2 regions of the Paenibacillus sp. J22R3 genome follow, and region 1 is predicted to be linked to the other one. Evidence: riboswitches for the same ligand, from Rfam matches in the RefSeq annotation. Region 1 holds a riboswitch; the other holds the start of a gene.
The links. A riboswitch is a leader RNA that binds a small molecule or an ion and turns the genes downstream of it on or off. The one in region 1 is predicted to bind S-adenosylmethionine.
Positions count from the first base shown of each region.

Region 2: linked by a shared signal. The riboswitch ahead of AC0YN4_RS28680 (hypothetical protein) and the one ahead of metA (homoserine O-acetyltransferase MetA) in region 1 are both predicted to bind S-adenosylmethionine.

Region 1 is NZ_JBWDNS010000003.1:198,753-206,596, forward strand. It holds gene AC0YN4_RS15670 (aminotransferase class I/II-fold pyridoxal phosphate-dependent enzyme) at 76-1,254, opposite strand; gene AC0YN4_RS15675 (PLP-dependent transferase) at 1,261-2,421, opposite strand; gene metA (homoserine O-acetyltransferase MetA) at 2,461-3,378, opposite strand; SAM riboswitch class I at 3,474-3,580, opposite strand; gene corA (magnesium/cobalt transporter CorA) at 4,061-4,996, shown strand; gene AC0YN4_RS15690 (metal-dependent hydrolase) at 5,057-5,704, opposite strand; gene AC0YN4_RS15695 (MFS transporter) at 5,896-7,170, opposite strand; gene AC0YN4_RS15700 (LysR family transcriptional regulator) at 7,357-7,844, shown strand, end outside.
Region 2 is NZ_JBWDNS010000009.1:125,032-132,875, reverse strand. It holds gene AC0YN4_RS28700 (family 78 glycoside hydrolase catalytic domain) at 1-642, shown strand, start outside; gene sigK (RNA polymerase sporulation sigma factor SigK) at 649-1,179, shown strand; gene AC0YN4_RS28690 (polysaccharide deacetylase family protein) at 1,520-2,602, shown strand; gene AC0YN4_RS28685 (hypothetical protein) at 2,592-2,816, shown strand; gene AC0YN4_RS28680 (hypothetical protein) at 2,982-3,614, opposite strand; SAM riboswitch class I at 3,672-3,822, opposite strand; gene AC0YN4_RS28675 (aldo/keto reductase) at 3,954-4,931, shown strand; gene AC0YN4_RS28670 (helix-turn-helix transcriptional regulator) at 5,000-5,938, opposite strand; gene AC0YN4_RS28665 (SDR family NAD(P)-dependent oxidoreductase) at 6,034-6,810, shown strand; gene AC0YN4_RS28660 (sugar phosphate isomerase/epimerase family protein) at 6,860-7,844, shown strand, end outside.

The DNA.
Region 1 (7,844 bases):
GACATCGGCCGAAAAAGCCAGCCAAAACGGCGAAAAACGCGGCTAGTCCGCCGGGACTGCCGCGTATCGCATTATTTAGCCTTTAAGCGCTTGATCCAGATCCGCAATCAGGTCATCAATATCCTCTAGACCGACCGAATAACGAAGCAAACCATCCGTAATTCCGCGTTCATGACGTACCTCGCGCGGCATCGCCGCATGCGACATCATAGCCGGATAAGACAAAATACTTTCAACAGCGCCAAGACTTACCGCTACGAGCGGAAGCTTCACGCGGCTAAGAACGGCTTTCGCGCGCTCGCCGTCACCTACGTCGAAGGATACGACTGCGCCGTAACCCTTCGATTGTTTCTCATGAACTTCGCGGCGCGGATGGTTCGCAAGACCCGGATAGTACACGCGTGTAACTTCCGGATTGCCCTCGAGCCATTCTGCCAGCTTGCGAGCACCGCGTTCGCTATGCTCCATACGCGCTTGCAGCGTCTTCATGCCGCGGATCAGCAGCCATGATTCTTGTGCCCCCAGAACGGTGCCAAGACCGTTCTGCAGCTGCTTCAGCCTGCGGCCGAGGCTCTCGGTTGCCACAACGGCAAGACCTGCAAGCACGTCACTGTGGCCGCCCAGAAACTTCGTAGCGCTGTGCAGCACGATATCAACCCCAAGCTCGATCGGGCGCTGATGGTACGGTGTCATAAATGTATTGTCCAGCAGCGTAATCAGCTCATGCTCCTTCGCCCATGTCGCGATCTCACCGATATCGGTAATTTTCAGCGTTGGGTTAGAAGGCGTCTCCATGAAGACCGCCTTCGTATTCGGCTGAAGCGCTGCTTTCACAGCCTCGAAGTCAGTCATGTCCACGAAGGTGGACTCAATGCCAAGACGGTTCAGCACCGTTGTCAACAGGCGGTAGGTACCGCCATAAACGTCCTCGGTTACGATGATGTGATCACCCGTCGAGAACAGCAGGAACGCGGTCGAGATCGCTGCCATGCCGGATGCAAAAGCAAACCCGCGAACGCCGCCTTCAAGCAGCGTAATGTAATCCTCCAAAGCCTGACGTGTCGGATTGCCGGAACGGCTGTAATCGTACGTCGGCGGATTGAAGATATCGTGATGATGGAAGGTAGATGCTTGATAGATCGGTACGCTTGAAGCGCCGGTATGTTCGTCGATCTCAGCCCCGAAATGAATCAATTTCGTTGCAAATTGCTTCTCGTTGTTGTTCTTGCCCTTGTCCGGATTCTGCTCTGCCATGATGGTTTATGCCTCCCCAAGCTCGCGTTTTGCTGCTTCAAAGGCTTGCGCCAAATCCGCGATCAAATCATTCACATGCTCAATGCCGACTGAGAAACGAAGCAGACGGTCATCGACACCGATCCGCTGACGAATTTCCAGCGGAATATCCGCGTGCGTTTGAACGGCCGGATACGTCATCAGCGATTCCACGCCGCCGAGGCTCTCTGCGAAAGCAATCAGCTTAATATGACGAAGGATCGGCTCTATATAAGCGGCTTTCTTCAAGCGGAACGAGAAAATACCTGTGTTGCCGGAGGACTGACGGTTCTGCACCTCATGTCCCGGATGATGAGGAAGTGCCGGATAGTATACATCCTCAATCACTTCATGCGTCAGCAGCCAGTTTGCGATCGCCGTCGCATTTGCTTGATGGCGTTCCATCCGCAGCGCCAGCGTCTTCATGCCGCGCATCAGCAGCCACGAATCCTGTGGTCCAAGAACAGCGCCGAGTGAGTTGTGCAGGAAGCCTATTTCAGCGGACAATTCCTTGCCCTTCGTGACGATAAGACCTGCCAGCACGTCATTGTGGCCGCCAAGGTACTTCGTTGCACTGTGCACGATAATGTCAGCACCAAGCTCGATCGGGCGTTGGAAGAACGGAGTGAGCAGCGTATTATCGACAATGGACAACAGTCCTTTGGACTTTGCCCATGAACAAACCCGTTCCACATCCGTAATCATCATCAGCGGATTCGTCGGTGTCTCGATCAAGATCGCCTTCGTAGCTGGTGTAATCAGCTGGTTCATCGCATCAATGTCATTCGTGTCCACGTAAGAAGCCGATACGCCGAAGCGAGTCATAATCCGCTCCAGCAAGCGGTATGTACCGCCGTATAGATCCAAGGAAACGAGCAAATGATCGCCTTGGCCAAACAGCGAGAAGACAGTGGTCAGCGCAGCCATGCCGCTGCTGCAAGCAAATCCGGCATCACCGGACTCCAGCTCAGCAGCCGCTTCTTCCAGCACGCTGCGAGTCGGACTCTTCGTGCGGGCATAGTCAAAGCCGGTGCTTTCGCCAAGCTTCGGGTGGCGGAAAGCTGTTGCCTGGTAGACCGGGAAGCTGACAGCTCCGGTAACAGGCTCTTTAATGGATCCAATTTGCGCTAAGCGGCTTTCTATTTTCATCTGAAGTGACTCCCTCTCGTCGAATAATGAACTTCATATCTAAATGCCTGCACCTAAGTCATAAGGGGTTTGCTGATAAACGTAGTAATTCAACCAGTTCGAGAACAGCAGATTGGCATGCGCTCTCCAGCTCGACAACGGAAGCTTCGACGGATCATTGTTTGGATAGTAATTCTTCGGCAAAGCAATATCCATTCCTTTGGCCACATCACGATCGTATTCCGCTTTGAGTGACAACGGATCATACTCCGAATGGCCGGTTACGAATACTTGTCTGCCATCTTTGGAAGCGACCAGATATACGCCGGCATCCGGCGATTCAGACAGGATATCCAGATCCGGAACATTGTCGATATCATCGCGGCGTACTTCCGTATGACGCGATTGCGGAACCAGGAACAGTTCGTCAAAGCCGCGTACAAGAGGAACATTGCGCTTCTCCACCGTATGCGGGAAAACGCCGAACACTTTGTCCGTCAACTCGTATTTGGGAATCCCGTAGTGGTGATACAATCCCGCCTGTGCGCCCCAACAAATATGGAAGGTTGACGTTACTCGTCGAGCCGACCAATCCATAATATCCTTCAGCTCTTCCCAATAGTTGACCTCTTCGAATGGAAGCGTCTCTACAGGTGCGCCGGTAATAACCAAGCCATCATAGTATTCATGCTTGATATCTTCGAACGTTTTATAAAACGACTCCAAATGCTCGGACGACGTATTCTTCGACGTGTGGGTCCTCGGATGAAGCAGCACGACTTCCACCTGCAGCGGCGTGTTCCCAATTAAGCGAAGCAGCTGTGTTTCGGTCGTTTCTTTAGTTGGCATTAGGTTGAGAATCGCGATCCGCAGCGGACGGATATCTTGATGATAGGCTACGCTCTCATCCATTAGAAAGATATTCTCATCAGTCAGAACATCTTTCGCAGGCAATTGGTCTGGTACTTTAATCGGCATGATAATCTCTCCTTGTCTGCTTGGATTGTGACTGAGGAGCGCAATGAAAATAGCCCCTCTCATTAGAGAGGGGCACAAATGTATCGTTCATGCGCCTCTCATCTCTCAGAAACATACGTTTCCGCAAGAATTAGCACCGTACGTTTACACGCCGGTTGCCGGGCTTCATCGGGCTAGTCCCTCCGCCTGCTCTTGATAAGAAAGCTTGCTTATTTAATTAACGGAAATACCTTAGCTCCTACTTTAAATCATTCCTTTATTCCCGTCAAGGAGCCCACCTCTACCATCGTCAAAAAACGCGTAACCATGGGCTTTTCCCTGCATATGCTGTTACAGAACCATAGACGCTACTTTCTTCTTGAATGGAAAGACATTGTCGGAGTATACTAGACAAGAATTACGCTTTAACTAGTGAATAATTGACCACAAAAGGGGTGTTTACGACTATGGAAGGCGACCCGAGGCCTGCGGGCAACCGCACTGATAACCGGTTTATACGGAAGATAGCAGGAAGGCTCGCGTCATCGAGCCGTATTCGCAAACGCGCCGCTTCTAGATAGATGGACTAGAGCAAGCAGGGCGGCACCGCGCGCAATATGGCTTGCTTGATGTTGCGCGATTCTGTTCTCCTCCTCTTAGCCGGCATCCGGGAATTACTGCAACAACGAGAGGAGGAACGCGGATGAAAATCCGTCACGTGAATCAAGGTGTTTTCACACCGGTTGATGACATTCAAGCAGCCGTCGTGCCGCCTGCCGAAGGCTTCTACTGGATTGATGCCGACGTAGATGACCTCGCCGTGCTCCAGCCGATATTCGCGCTGCATGAGCTGGCAGTGGAAGACTGTCTGAGCGAAGAAGAGCAAAGGCCTAAGATTGAAATTCATGAAGGCCATTATTTTATTGTAATTAACAGCATCCGATTTGATGATGAAGAAATTTTCCTACGTGCCTTGAACATTTTTCTGGGCCGCCATTATATTATTACCGTTACGAAACAGAAAATTAACGAGCTTCGCGCGTTGAAACCGATCCTGCTCGAAGAGCAAGTCAGCAGACCCGACCGTTTCCTCTATCATTTGGTCGATATCGTCGTTGATAATTACTTCCTCGTCGGCGATCGGATTGAAGCGCGGATCGAGAGCTTGGAAGAAGATATTCTGGTCCACACCAAGAAATCGCATCTGAATGAAATCATCGGACTTCGAAGCGAGATTCTCTGGCTCAAGAAAGTACTTGGACCGCAGAAGGAGCTTATCGCAACGCTTAATAAGAAAGACCTGAAGCTGATCGACGATCAATTGCAGAAGTACTTCAGCGATATCTATGAGAATGCCGTTAAGATCGCCGAGACCTTCGAGACCTACCGCGATCTGATGGGCAACTTACGAGAGGCTTACCAGTCTTCGCTTGCGAACCGCGCGAATGAAATCATGCGTGTCTTTACCGCACTGACCACGATCTTCATGCCACTCACCTTCATCACCGGAATTTACGGAATGAATTTCGACTTTATACCCGGGCTTCATCTGCACGGCGGCTCCTACTTGCTGCTCACTTTCATGCTCATGCTCGGTTTCGGAATGTTCTTCATTTTCCGCAAGAAAGAATGGCTATGATCGGCGAATTAATAAAGCTCTCCCGGGACGTTCGCGGCCTCAGGAGAGCTTTTGTTATGTTTAACCGAATGGCAGCTTAAAGGTCTTCTTAGTCAGCGGGTACAACCATTTGACGCCGCTTGGCGTCAGTGTATCCGCAATAAGATGGGATAGATAACCGCTTATTGCAGTGTAGGCAATCCCTTCGATCTCCAGCTGTTGCTCAAGCCCCCATCCGATTGCTCCCCATGCAGCAACTGCCCAAACGGTATGCGTTAACCCTCGGTGATTCAACCAAGGTACCCATGCAACATACAGGCCAAGCCCCATCAGCCAATGATGACCGATCGCATAACCAGCATACAGAAGCCCTAAGCCGATTATACTCACAAGCGCATCCCGAATCATACCGTTGCGAGAGATGAGACCCAGAAGAAACACGGCTGCTGCGGCAATCGTGAGATACGGATACAATAAATCTTCAAACCAATATAAATACCCCGCTGCTGCTCCTGCTGCGACTCCGCCCCACAGCATGAGTGCGCGGATTATCCTTGCCGGCTTGCTAAGCTTGCTGCTCAGCATGTTCGTACCGTCCAGATCCGCGCTCAAGGCGGAAAATGCCGCAACGATGATAAATGCCGCTGCATTGGTTAGCGTAATGGGATGCGTGGCAGCAGCAACCACCCCGATCGCGACGCCAATCGCCAAGTGTGTCGTCCCTTTCATACCTGCCTCCTCCTTCTGACTGACCATGTAGAAGCGCTGATCGAACGTCAGTTCGCTTTTCGAATGATTATACCTTCTTTTCCATTCTCGTTCAATAGGAATTCCGACATATAAAAAGGCATCGCTTGAAGTGCATTCAAGTGATGCCCCGTATGATAGCTGTGATGAATTGGCAACCAGGCAGCTACGAGTTACACAAGCCCCTCTCCTGCCAACGCTTCTTTGCGGCCTTTGGCAAAATCCACAAAATACAGCAGGATGATACCAATGATGAAGAACGCCAGGAGCGCAAGTATGCCCAGCCGGCTGGACCCTGTTATCGTGCCGACAACGGAGAATACAGCTGGTCCGGCTACAGCGGCGAATTTGCTCGATAAGCTTAAGAAGCCGAAGAATTCGGCCGTTCGCGTTGGCGGCACCAAAGTGGCGTACAGCGACCTTGCCGTAGCTTGGCTCCCTCCTTGCACGAAACCGACCATAACAGCCAGCGCATAGAAATGAAGCGCGCTCGTCATGAAGTATCCAAGCATAACAATCAGCACATATACAAGCAGCGAGCAATAAAGCGAGTACTTCATCCCGATACGCGAGGCGAATCGGATGAAGAGCAGCGTACACGGATAGCCGACAAACTGCGTAATCAGAAGTGCAGCTATCAAATCCGATGTTTCAATTCCGATGCCGCTGCCATAAATCGTCGCCATGACGATCACCGTACTAATCCCATCATTGAAGAACCAGAAGGATGCCATATACTTAAGCAGCTCCGGGTAATGCTTCAGCGTCTTCATCGTATTGGTGATCCGTTTCATCCCGCGCTGAATCCGATCACCGAAACCTGCAGAGGTCCCTCTGGCGGTCTCCTTCACATTGCGCATAATCGGAAGCGAGAACAAGATCCACCAGATCCCGACCGTAACAAAGACGGTTTGCGTTGCCACTGTTTTATTAGGAAAGCCCACTAACGACCATTTCTCAATCATGATTAAATTGACTAGCAGCAGCAAGCCGCCGCCTAAGTAGCCCATCGCATACCCTTTATTACTCACGGCATTGAGTGTCTCCGGTGTCGAAACCTCCGTAATTAATCCATCATAGAACGTATTGGATGCGGCAAAGCCGATCGTACCGATGACAACCAATATAGATGCAAGCAGCCAATCATTGGTCCCAACAAACGCCATGCAGATGGTCGCGATTGATCCGATGAACATGAACACCGATAAGAAACGTACCTTCGAACCTGAATAGTCAGCAATCGCTCCCAAAATCGGACATAGAATGGCTACGAAAATCATTGCAATGGTTTGCGTATACCCCCAGTAATTCTCAGCTGTATTGCCGCTCAAATCTGCGCCAGCCACCGTTTTGTAGTAAATCGGCATGACCGCGGCCATAATGGTTGTGGCAAAAGCAGAATTGGCCCAATCGTACATCATCCAGCTGCGTACTGCCTTCGGATTCATCCTTTTCGCTCCTTTATGGCGCATGAATTGTCACCTTAAACCAACATTCGACAGCATCCTAATTGAATCCTGCTCCAACTCCGGGCGGCCCACAGGCTGTTTCGTACCTTTTGCCGTCGAGCTGATTTTACATTATAATGATATATAGCTGTGATAAAAATCTTTAATCGCTAAAGGAGGGATTCCGTGAATATTAACCAACTCGAAACGTTGCTAACCATCTCACGCACCATGAGCTTTCGTAAAGCAGGAGAGCTGCTTAATCTAACGCAGCCGGCCGTTTCTGCCCAAGTCAAGAGCTTAGAGGATGAGTTTAAAACGGTTCTAATTGATCGGAATCAACCCGTCACATTAACGGACCGCGGACAAGTGTTTCTTGATCACGCCGAGCGTATATTAGCCATCGTAGAAGAATTGAAGCAGAAGCTCTCTGACCTAAGCCAAACGCCGCAGGGTCATATCGTGCTGGGAACGACCTCTTCGATCGCGATTCAAATTTTGCCTCGGGTGCTGTCTTATTTTCAAAACCAATTTCCGCTTATCAAAACAACGATTCACTCCATGCCTTCTTCCGGCGTTATGGCCAGCGTAGAGAATGGTACCGTAGATATCGGCATCACCTATTTGTCGGAACGCAATCCAAATGTGGAAACATCCATCCTGTATTACGACAC
Region 2 (7,844 bases), on a different contig from region 1:
TACATGGAATGTCTGGTTGACGGACAACCAAGCAGCCAGTTCAGCGAATCAGCCAACGCATTGGCCATACTTGTACTGCATGAGGCCGGGGAAGAACGAAGCGAAGCGATTTACCGTAGTGTATTCGCGCCGGATGCTGAAGGAAAGGCCATTAAAGCGAGTCCTTTTTTTATGATGGTTGTCTACCGAGCTATGCTGAAGATGAAACGGGAAGATCGAATGCTGGAGCTTGTAAGGGAGAGATACGGCAGCATGTTGGATGCCGGCGCGACTTCGGTCTGGGAATGGTGGGATCTATTCTATCGGGATGAACACTCCGCAGAGATCTCTTTTAGTTCCGCTTGCCATGCATGGGGCAGTATGCCGGTCATGTTGTTCCTTCATTCTATCGTTGGTATACAGCCTCTGGAAGCCCATAACCGGTCGCTTCGGATTCAGCCCCGTTTATTAGGCGAACTGAATTGGGCAGAAGGGTCCATTCCCACCTTAGGAGGTCCTTTGCAAGTACGAATAGAACGCCAACCGGAAATGCCGGAGGTCGCGCGTATAAATTTATCCGTACCGGAAGGAGTGACGGCTCTCTGCGGGGATTCATCGTATGGTCCCGGTGATCACGTCGTGCTGAATTGGCCGTTATACTAGCAACTAATGACATCGGGTTGCGTACACAACGTCAAGAAGTTCGACAACACCGGTGAAGATCTGGAAGACCTCATCTCGATCGGTACGATCGGGCTTATTAAAGCGATTGAAAGCTTCCAGACAGGAAAAGGGACGAAGCTCGCGACATTTGCGGCTCGTTGTATCGAGAATGAAATTTTGATGCATTTGCGGTCATTGAAGAAGACGCGTAAGGATGTGTCCCTCCACGATCCGATCGGAACGGATAAGGAAGGCAACGAAATCACCTTGATCGATATCCTCGGCACGGAAGCCGATGATGTTGCGGAGAAAGTGCAACTCAAAATCGAGAAGAGCAAGATTTATAAAAATTTAGATATATTGGATGACCGCGAGAAGGAAGTCGTCGTCGGCCGATTCGGCCTGATCGCAGGCGGCGAGGAACGGACGCAGCGGGAAATTGCGAAGGAGCTCGGCATCTCGCGTTCGTATGTGTCGCGCATCGAGAAGCGGGCGCTGATGAAGCTGTATCATGAGTTTTATAAGGCGAAGAAGTAATAAGGGATACAAGCACAAAAGATAAGGCGTTAATGCCAATATAAACAGCCACCGCTGAATGACTTATTCGGCGGTGGCTGTTTTGTTGTCGGGGAATCGCTGACAGGAAGTGCGGAAAAGTCAGTCAACGGATTACAGTAGTCGGGGCAGATGAAACGATTTTATAATGAACCTGACTCGGTGGTATGACATGCCGCCTTTTCTTTGTTTTCTTAGGACTGAATAATAGCTTAGGCAACATTTGTCGAATTAGCTTCGTTGAATAAATGAAAGTGCGATTAGTTGAATCACCTTTACATTGAACTACGGAGTTGATCCTATGTCATTAAAAACCAGATACATGGTGCTCACATCCCTGCTGCTGGGATTGACTGTTATTTGCTGTGTATTGATCATCCAAACCTATCATGCTCGCATGCCGCTGGTCGGACGATTGTTCTATGGAGCGGGGAGTGCCGCTGGTAACCGTGATTTAAGGCCGGGCCAGAATGAACCTCATGGCGAGTATTATAAGGATCGCGTGATTGTACTCATGTATCACGAAGTCATGAAGAATCCGCACAACGATGCCGGAGCGCTATCGATAAGCAAGTTTGAGCGCCAGCTTGAATTAATGAAGGCCAACAATTTTCACTGGATAACGATGGATCAGTACCGCGGATTTATTTTGCGGGGAGACCCGGTTCCGGATAATGCGGTACTGCTCACGTTCGACGACGGTTATGAATCCTTCTATCAGGATGTCTATCCGGTTCTGAGCAAGTATGAGGCACCGGCGACCAACTTTCTAATCGTCAACACGATTGGCAACCCTCGTCACGTCGGGGTTTCCAAGCTGAATTGGGACCAGGTAAAGGAGATGAGCCGGACCGGCATTTCATTTTACAGTCACTCGTTTGATTCTCATCGCTATGTGCCCACGGATGCGAAGGGCAAGCATCGGATTGCTGCGTTGACCGGACCTATTTACTTGAAAGATAAGGGCAGAAGGGAGACGAAGGAGGAATATAAGGAGCGGATAAAAGCCGATTTAGAGCAAGCGAATACCATATTGGAGCAGAAGCTTGGCACCTCGAACCATGTGCTCGCTTTCCCGTACGGAGCGTTCTCCAAGCCATTGCTCGATATTTGCGCGCAGCTGGGCATTGATGTGACGCTGACTGTAAAAGATGGTCTCGACAGCCCCCGCCAGAGCAACGGTTTCCGTCTTAACGCCGGAGGCGCGCAGAATGATCCCGATCTGCAGGTGGCGCTGATGAAGCAAGCGGAGCAGCGGCTTGGCCATGCCCGCTTCGACCGCGCGCCGGAGCGTAAACGCGAGGCGTTATGGACATTGGCCGCGATGATGATCGTCGCCGCGTTGTTGGCGGAATCGGCGTTCAAGCTGCGGCAGGAGAAGAGGCGCATGAGCAATGGTTGGTGAGATGGACCGTACGGGAGCGAGTATGAGGTGGTGGCAAACATGGAAACCCGGTGTCGTGGATGAGGACGCGGTGGGAGATGCGAGCGGATGGAGGAGCTGGGCAAGCACCAGAGACATGATTTGCCCAATGCTGCATGCCGTAATAAGCATGTTCGAAATTCTAACGAATCGTACGGGCCTTATTTGGCCGGAATTCTGGGCTTTGAAATTCTAACGAACCACGGCGGCCTTATTTCAGGAAAAATCGCTCAAAACGACCCATTCGCAGCCAGATAAGACCGCTACGGTTCGTTAGATTTATTTTGCTGGTGTTATCGTCAAAATAAGACCTGTACGGTTCGTTAGAGCGTTCTGTATGCCTGGTGCCGCTGCTACTCGTCTAGAACGAAACATACGCTTGCGTATTGCGAAGCAGGTACGAACGATCCCAAAGATACCGTTTATCCTCATTCTGCAATACAGCCGGTTCAGGATTCCCGTTCAGCTTCAATAGCGCTGATGCAACGAGCTCGGACCTTACGGGTCCCCAAGAATCCGTCTTGCTCTGAACGTAGCTGAAGCTCTCGAGCAACGTCTGCTCCTTCATCCGCTGAAGCGGGGAAGCCCACATGACCAAGTCACAATTGAGACTCTTGCGTGGGAGGGCAAACTCCGCCAGCCCGACTGCTCCCGTTGTCGTGGTAATCGCAACTAAACCACAGAAATAATCGCGGCCATGGCCGGGCTGCAGCTTCTCTGCAAGCTCGCTTTCGAATTGAAAACATTCAATACGGCTAATTTTGCACTGCTGCATAAACTCGAGCGAATAGCCAATGACCGAATTTCTCAAATTGAGCAAAGCAATCAGCTGGGGCAGCGTATCCCGTTGATACTCGGCCGATTCATCTATCGTCGTATGGTCAGGAATCGTGTTTAGCATCATGATCCTCCTTCGCAGATTGGTTTGCGTTCGAGCCAATGCTTCGAATGCAGCATTCTGCGTTACATAAGTGTTGTAGTTTATAGAAAACAAAAATGACCTCCTCTGGAATCAGAGAAGGTCATAGGAATGTAATGTCATTGATCCTCGCTCTTATCTCCCAGATTCGCTTAATTAAGCGTTCCGCAAGAATTAGCACCGTGCATCCCATTGATTATGACGATAAGCATTCGCCAGTTACAAAGGTTTGTCGGTTGCCGGGTATCATCGGGCTTGTCCCTCCACCTACTCTTGATAAGAAAAAACATATTAAATTTTTACCATTATGCTACATAAACAGGCTTGATGTCAAGGGATACTTCATTTGGCGGCGTCTCCATTTAAGGTATAATAAGTTAATAGACTCGTCATGAAGGAAGGGGCTCAGCAGCTATGAAATATCGTTATCTCGGAAGAAGCGGGCTGGAAGTATCCGTATTAGGATTGGGAACCAATGCATTCGGGAAACGTGCCGATCAGAATACATCGATACGGATTATCCATCACGCCATGGATAAGGGCATTAATTTTATAGATACGGCTAATATTTATGCAGGCACAGAATCGGAACGAATCATAGGGTTGGCATTAGAGGGGAAACGGGACCAAGCCGTGCTGGCTACGAAGGCGGGGTTAGTGAGTGGCGCAGGTCCGAATGCTAGAGGATCCTCTCGCCGCCACCTCATGCAAGAGCTGGAGAATAGCTTGAAACGTCTCCGAACCGACTACGTCGACCTGTATCAAATTCACACCTTCGATCCGAACACGCCGCTCGAAGAAACGTTAAGTGCGCTCGAAGATATGGTTCGTTCAGGGAAGGTTCGCTATATCGGCGCTTCCAACTATGCAGCATGGGAGCTGATGAAGGCGTTCGGGATTAGCGATTCTAAAGGAACTGCGCGGTTTGTTTCCACTCAGACCAGCTACTCCCTTGCAGATCGGACACCTGAGCAAGAGCTTGTCCCGGTGTGCTTGGATCAAGGCGTAGGCATCATTCCGTATTTCCCACTGGCGGGCGGTATTCTGACCGGCAAATATGGCTTAACGGCTGAAGAAGCACCGACAAGCTCCAGAGTGATTACGGACCCGAGCTTTATTCGCTTCTTAGACGAACGCCGAGTTACGTTGGGGCAACAGGTAAGCAGCCTCGCGGCTGACAGCGGACATAGTGCGAGTGCAATGTCGCTGGCTTGGCTTATGGATAAGCCCGCAATCTCGACTGTCATTGTCGGTGCGACACGAGTCGAGCAGCTCGAAGATAATTTGAACAGCGTAGAAATGAATCTCGGCTCGGAATTGACGGATACGCTGAATGAATGGAGTGACGCATTCCGTTTCGGCAAACCGTTCGCGCTCTACCGATTACCTTAAGGAAAAGGACAGTCTCCAATCATCCGACGGATCTGGCGATACAGAGGCTGTCCTTCTTTGTCAATCTGCTATATCGTCCGCGACAGCTTCCTGAACTGCATGGCAGACATCCCTTCCCAGCGTCTGAAAATACGGCTGAAATAGTGGAAATCCTCATAGCCGACCGCCCCTGAAATCCACTCGATCGTCTGATCCGTTTCCCGCAGAAGCCGTTTGGCTTCCTGATGGCGCACCGTCTGCACGAATTTATTGGGACCGACACCCATCATCGCTTTAAACTGCCGGCTCATATAATCTTCGTGGACGAGCAGAAACTTCGCCATATCCGTGCTCGACCAGCGACGGCTGCAGTCGTTGCGAATCTCTTGTACCAGCTCGAGCAGACGCTTCTCATATTTCGGATGCGGCGTGCCTCGTCCTTCGTTCTGCTGACGGAGCAGCAATCCGATCAGTTGGATCATCAGCCCTTTGCACACACTGTCGTAATCCTGCTGCCGATCATTCCATTCTTGAATGACATTTTCAAACAGGGAGATGATTCTCGGCGACACGTTCGTCAGCAGTGATTCGGTTATGATCGGTCGATCTGCCCCCAAATAAGGCATGTCGCTGAATGCATCCGGGTCCGGATTGTACTCATCGGCGATGATGGTATGACTATTAGCCGCGCCATCGAAAAAGTCAAAATGGATGCCGAGCAGCTCCGCATGCGGCGCTGTCAGCACTTCAATTCGATGATGCTGCCAAGGTGCCAAGATGAGCAGACTGCCAGCACGAGCCTCTATGAGCTCACCTTCGATCGTAGCCCTGATCTCACCATGCTTCACATAAATGAGCTGAAAATCATAGATTCGACGGCTCCACCTGAAATCCGGAGTACGGCAATGCTGCCGCGCCCAATGAATAACAGGAGAAATGTCCCGCAAAGTGGTTTGCCTAATTCGAGGAAATAGAACGTTGTCCAATTGTTCAGCACCGCCTTGTACGCCGAGTTCGGAAAAGTCCAAAAAACGATCACCTTTATGTAAAGCCTTCCAGATACTGAAATGGTAACATGTAAGCGCATTCCTTAACAAGGATGAAAGGACCAGGTGATCTCCAGATGAATAGCAGCCATAGTCAATTATTTCAATTAACAGGTAAAGTTGCTTTACTTACAGGCGGGACCGGCGGACTTGGTATTGTGATGGCACAAACCTTGGCACAAGCAGGGGCAGCAGTCGTCATTACAAGTCGTTCGGAGGAGAAAGCAGCTGCGATTGCCAAGCAACTATCTATCGATACAGGCAGTGAAATCACAGGAATGGCAGCAGAGCTAACGGATGCCGACCAGGTAGAGCGGCTGGTGCAAGCCGTTAAGGAGCGCTTCGGACGCATCGATATTCTAATTAACAATGCCGGAGTCAACGTTCGCAAGCCGATCGAAAGCTACGACGAAACAAGCTGGGATCTGGTGATGGGCACCAATTTGAAAGCTCCGTACCTGTGCATCCGCGCCGTTACACCGCTCATGAAAGAGCAGCAATCCGGTCGCATTATTAACGTAGCCTCGATGCTGGGGATGGTTGGACTGCCGGAGAGAAGTGCCTACTGCGCGAGTAAGGGCGGCGTCATTCAGTTAACCAAGGTGCTGGCACTAGAGCTTGCCCCCTTCAACATTACCGTGAACGCGCTATGTCCCGGACCGATCGCGACCGAGCTCAACACGGTTGTGATGAACAATCCCGAGGCAAATCGTTTCTTTGTAGATCAAATTGCGCTGGGTCGGTGGGGGAGACCGGACGAAATTGCGGGTCCGACTTTATTCCTCGCCTCAGATGCATCCAGCTTCATGACAGGCTCTACGTTAACGGTCGACGGCGGTTGGACGGCCAAATAACCGGGCTTCATCTCCTAGCTGAATAGCTGGATACGAAAGGGTGATCGGGATGCGTTTTGGCTTATCTGTATTTGGCACGACTTATGCAATGGGATTGCACCCACGTGCAGGAAGGCCGAAGATTTCGGCGGAAGGGGTCATTAACCTAGCGCTGCAAAATGGCCTTCAAGGCGTCGAGCTGCCCCTCTCGATGCTGGCAGACTGCGACCACAGAGCTATAGCAAGCAAAGTCGAGGCGAATCAGCTTTATATCACGATCGCTTCTGATGGCTTCGACGCGGCACGGCTAGGTGAGGCTTTCGATACGGCAAAGTCCGTGGGAGCAAAAGTAGTACGAACGGTGGCAGGCGGAGCGAAGTTCGGCGGAGATCGCCGTCACTTAGTCGGGAAGTGGCAGTCATTCCTGGAGGAGGCACGCGCCGGTCTTACTGCAGCGACTGCTCTGGCGGAAGAAGCAGGCGTCATTCTGGCGCTGGAGAATCATCAGGATCTCTGCTCCGAAGAGCTGATTTGGCTGTGTGAGTCCATTGCATCGCCGAACTTCGGATTAACGCTGGATACCGGCAACCCGCTTGCTACCGCAGAGGAGCCGGTCGAATTTGCCAAACGAATCTCTCCTTATCTCAAACATGTCCACTTGAAGGATTATTGGATTTATCCGAGTGCGGAAGGCTACATGCTCGTCCGTTGTCCGATTGGACAGGGAGCGGTGGACTTTCCTGCGCTGATGGAGGTTTTTCGCGCCAGCCAAGCAGCGCAGACGCTGTGCATGTCCATCGAAATCGGAGCATTGGAAGCGAGGCATACCAGGGTCCTTGCGGATGATTATTGGCCGGAATACCCGAATCGATCCGCCAGAGAGCTGGCGGAGCTCCTTCGTTGTGTCCAGCGCAATGCCAGGCCGACAGCGGATTGGCGTACGCCGCATGAACGGGGCGAATCGGCGGCGATCATTGCAGCCTATGAGCAGTCACAGCTCATGTCGAGCATCGCATATGTACAGCAGCTGATGAACAGCTGGAACACTTCGAGAC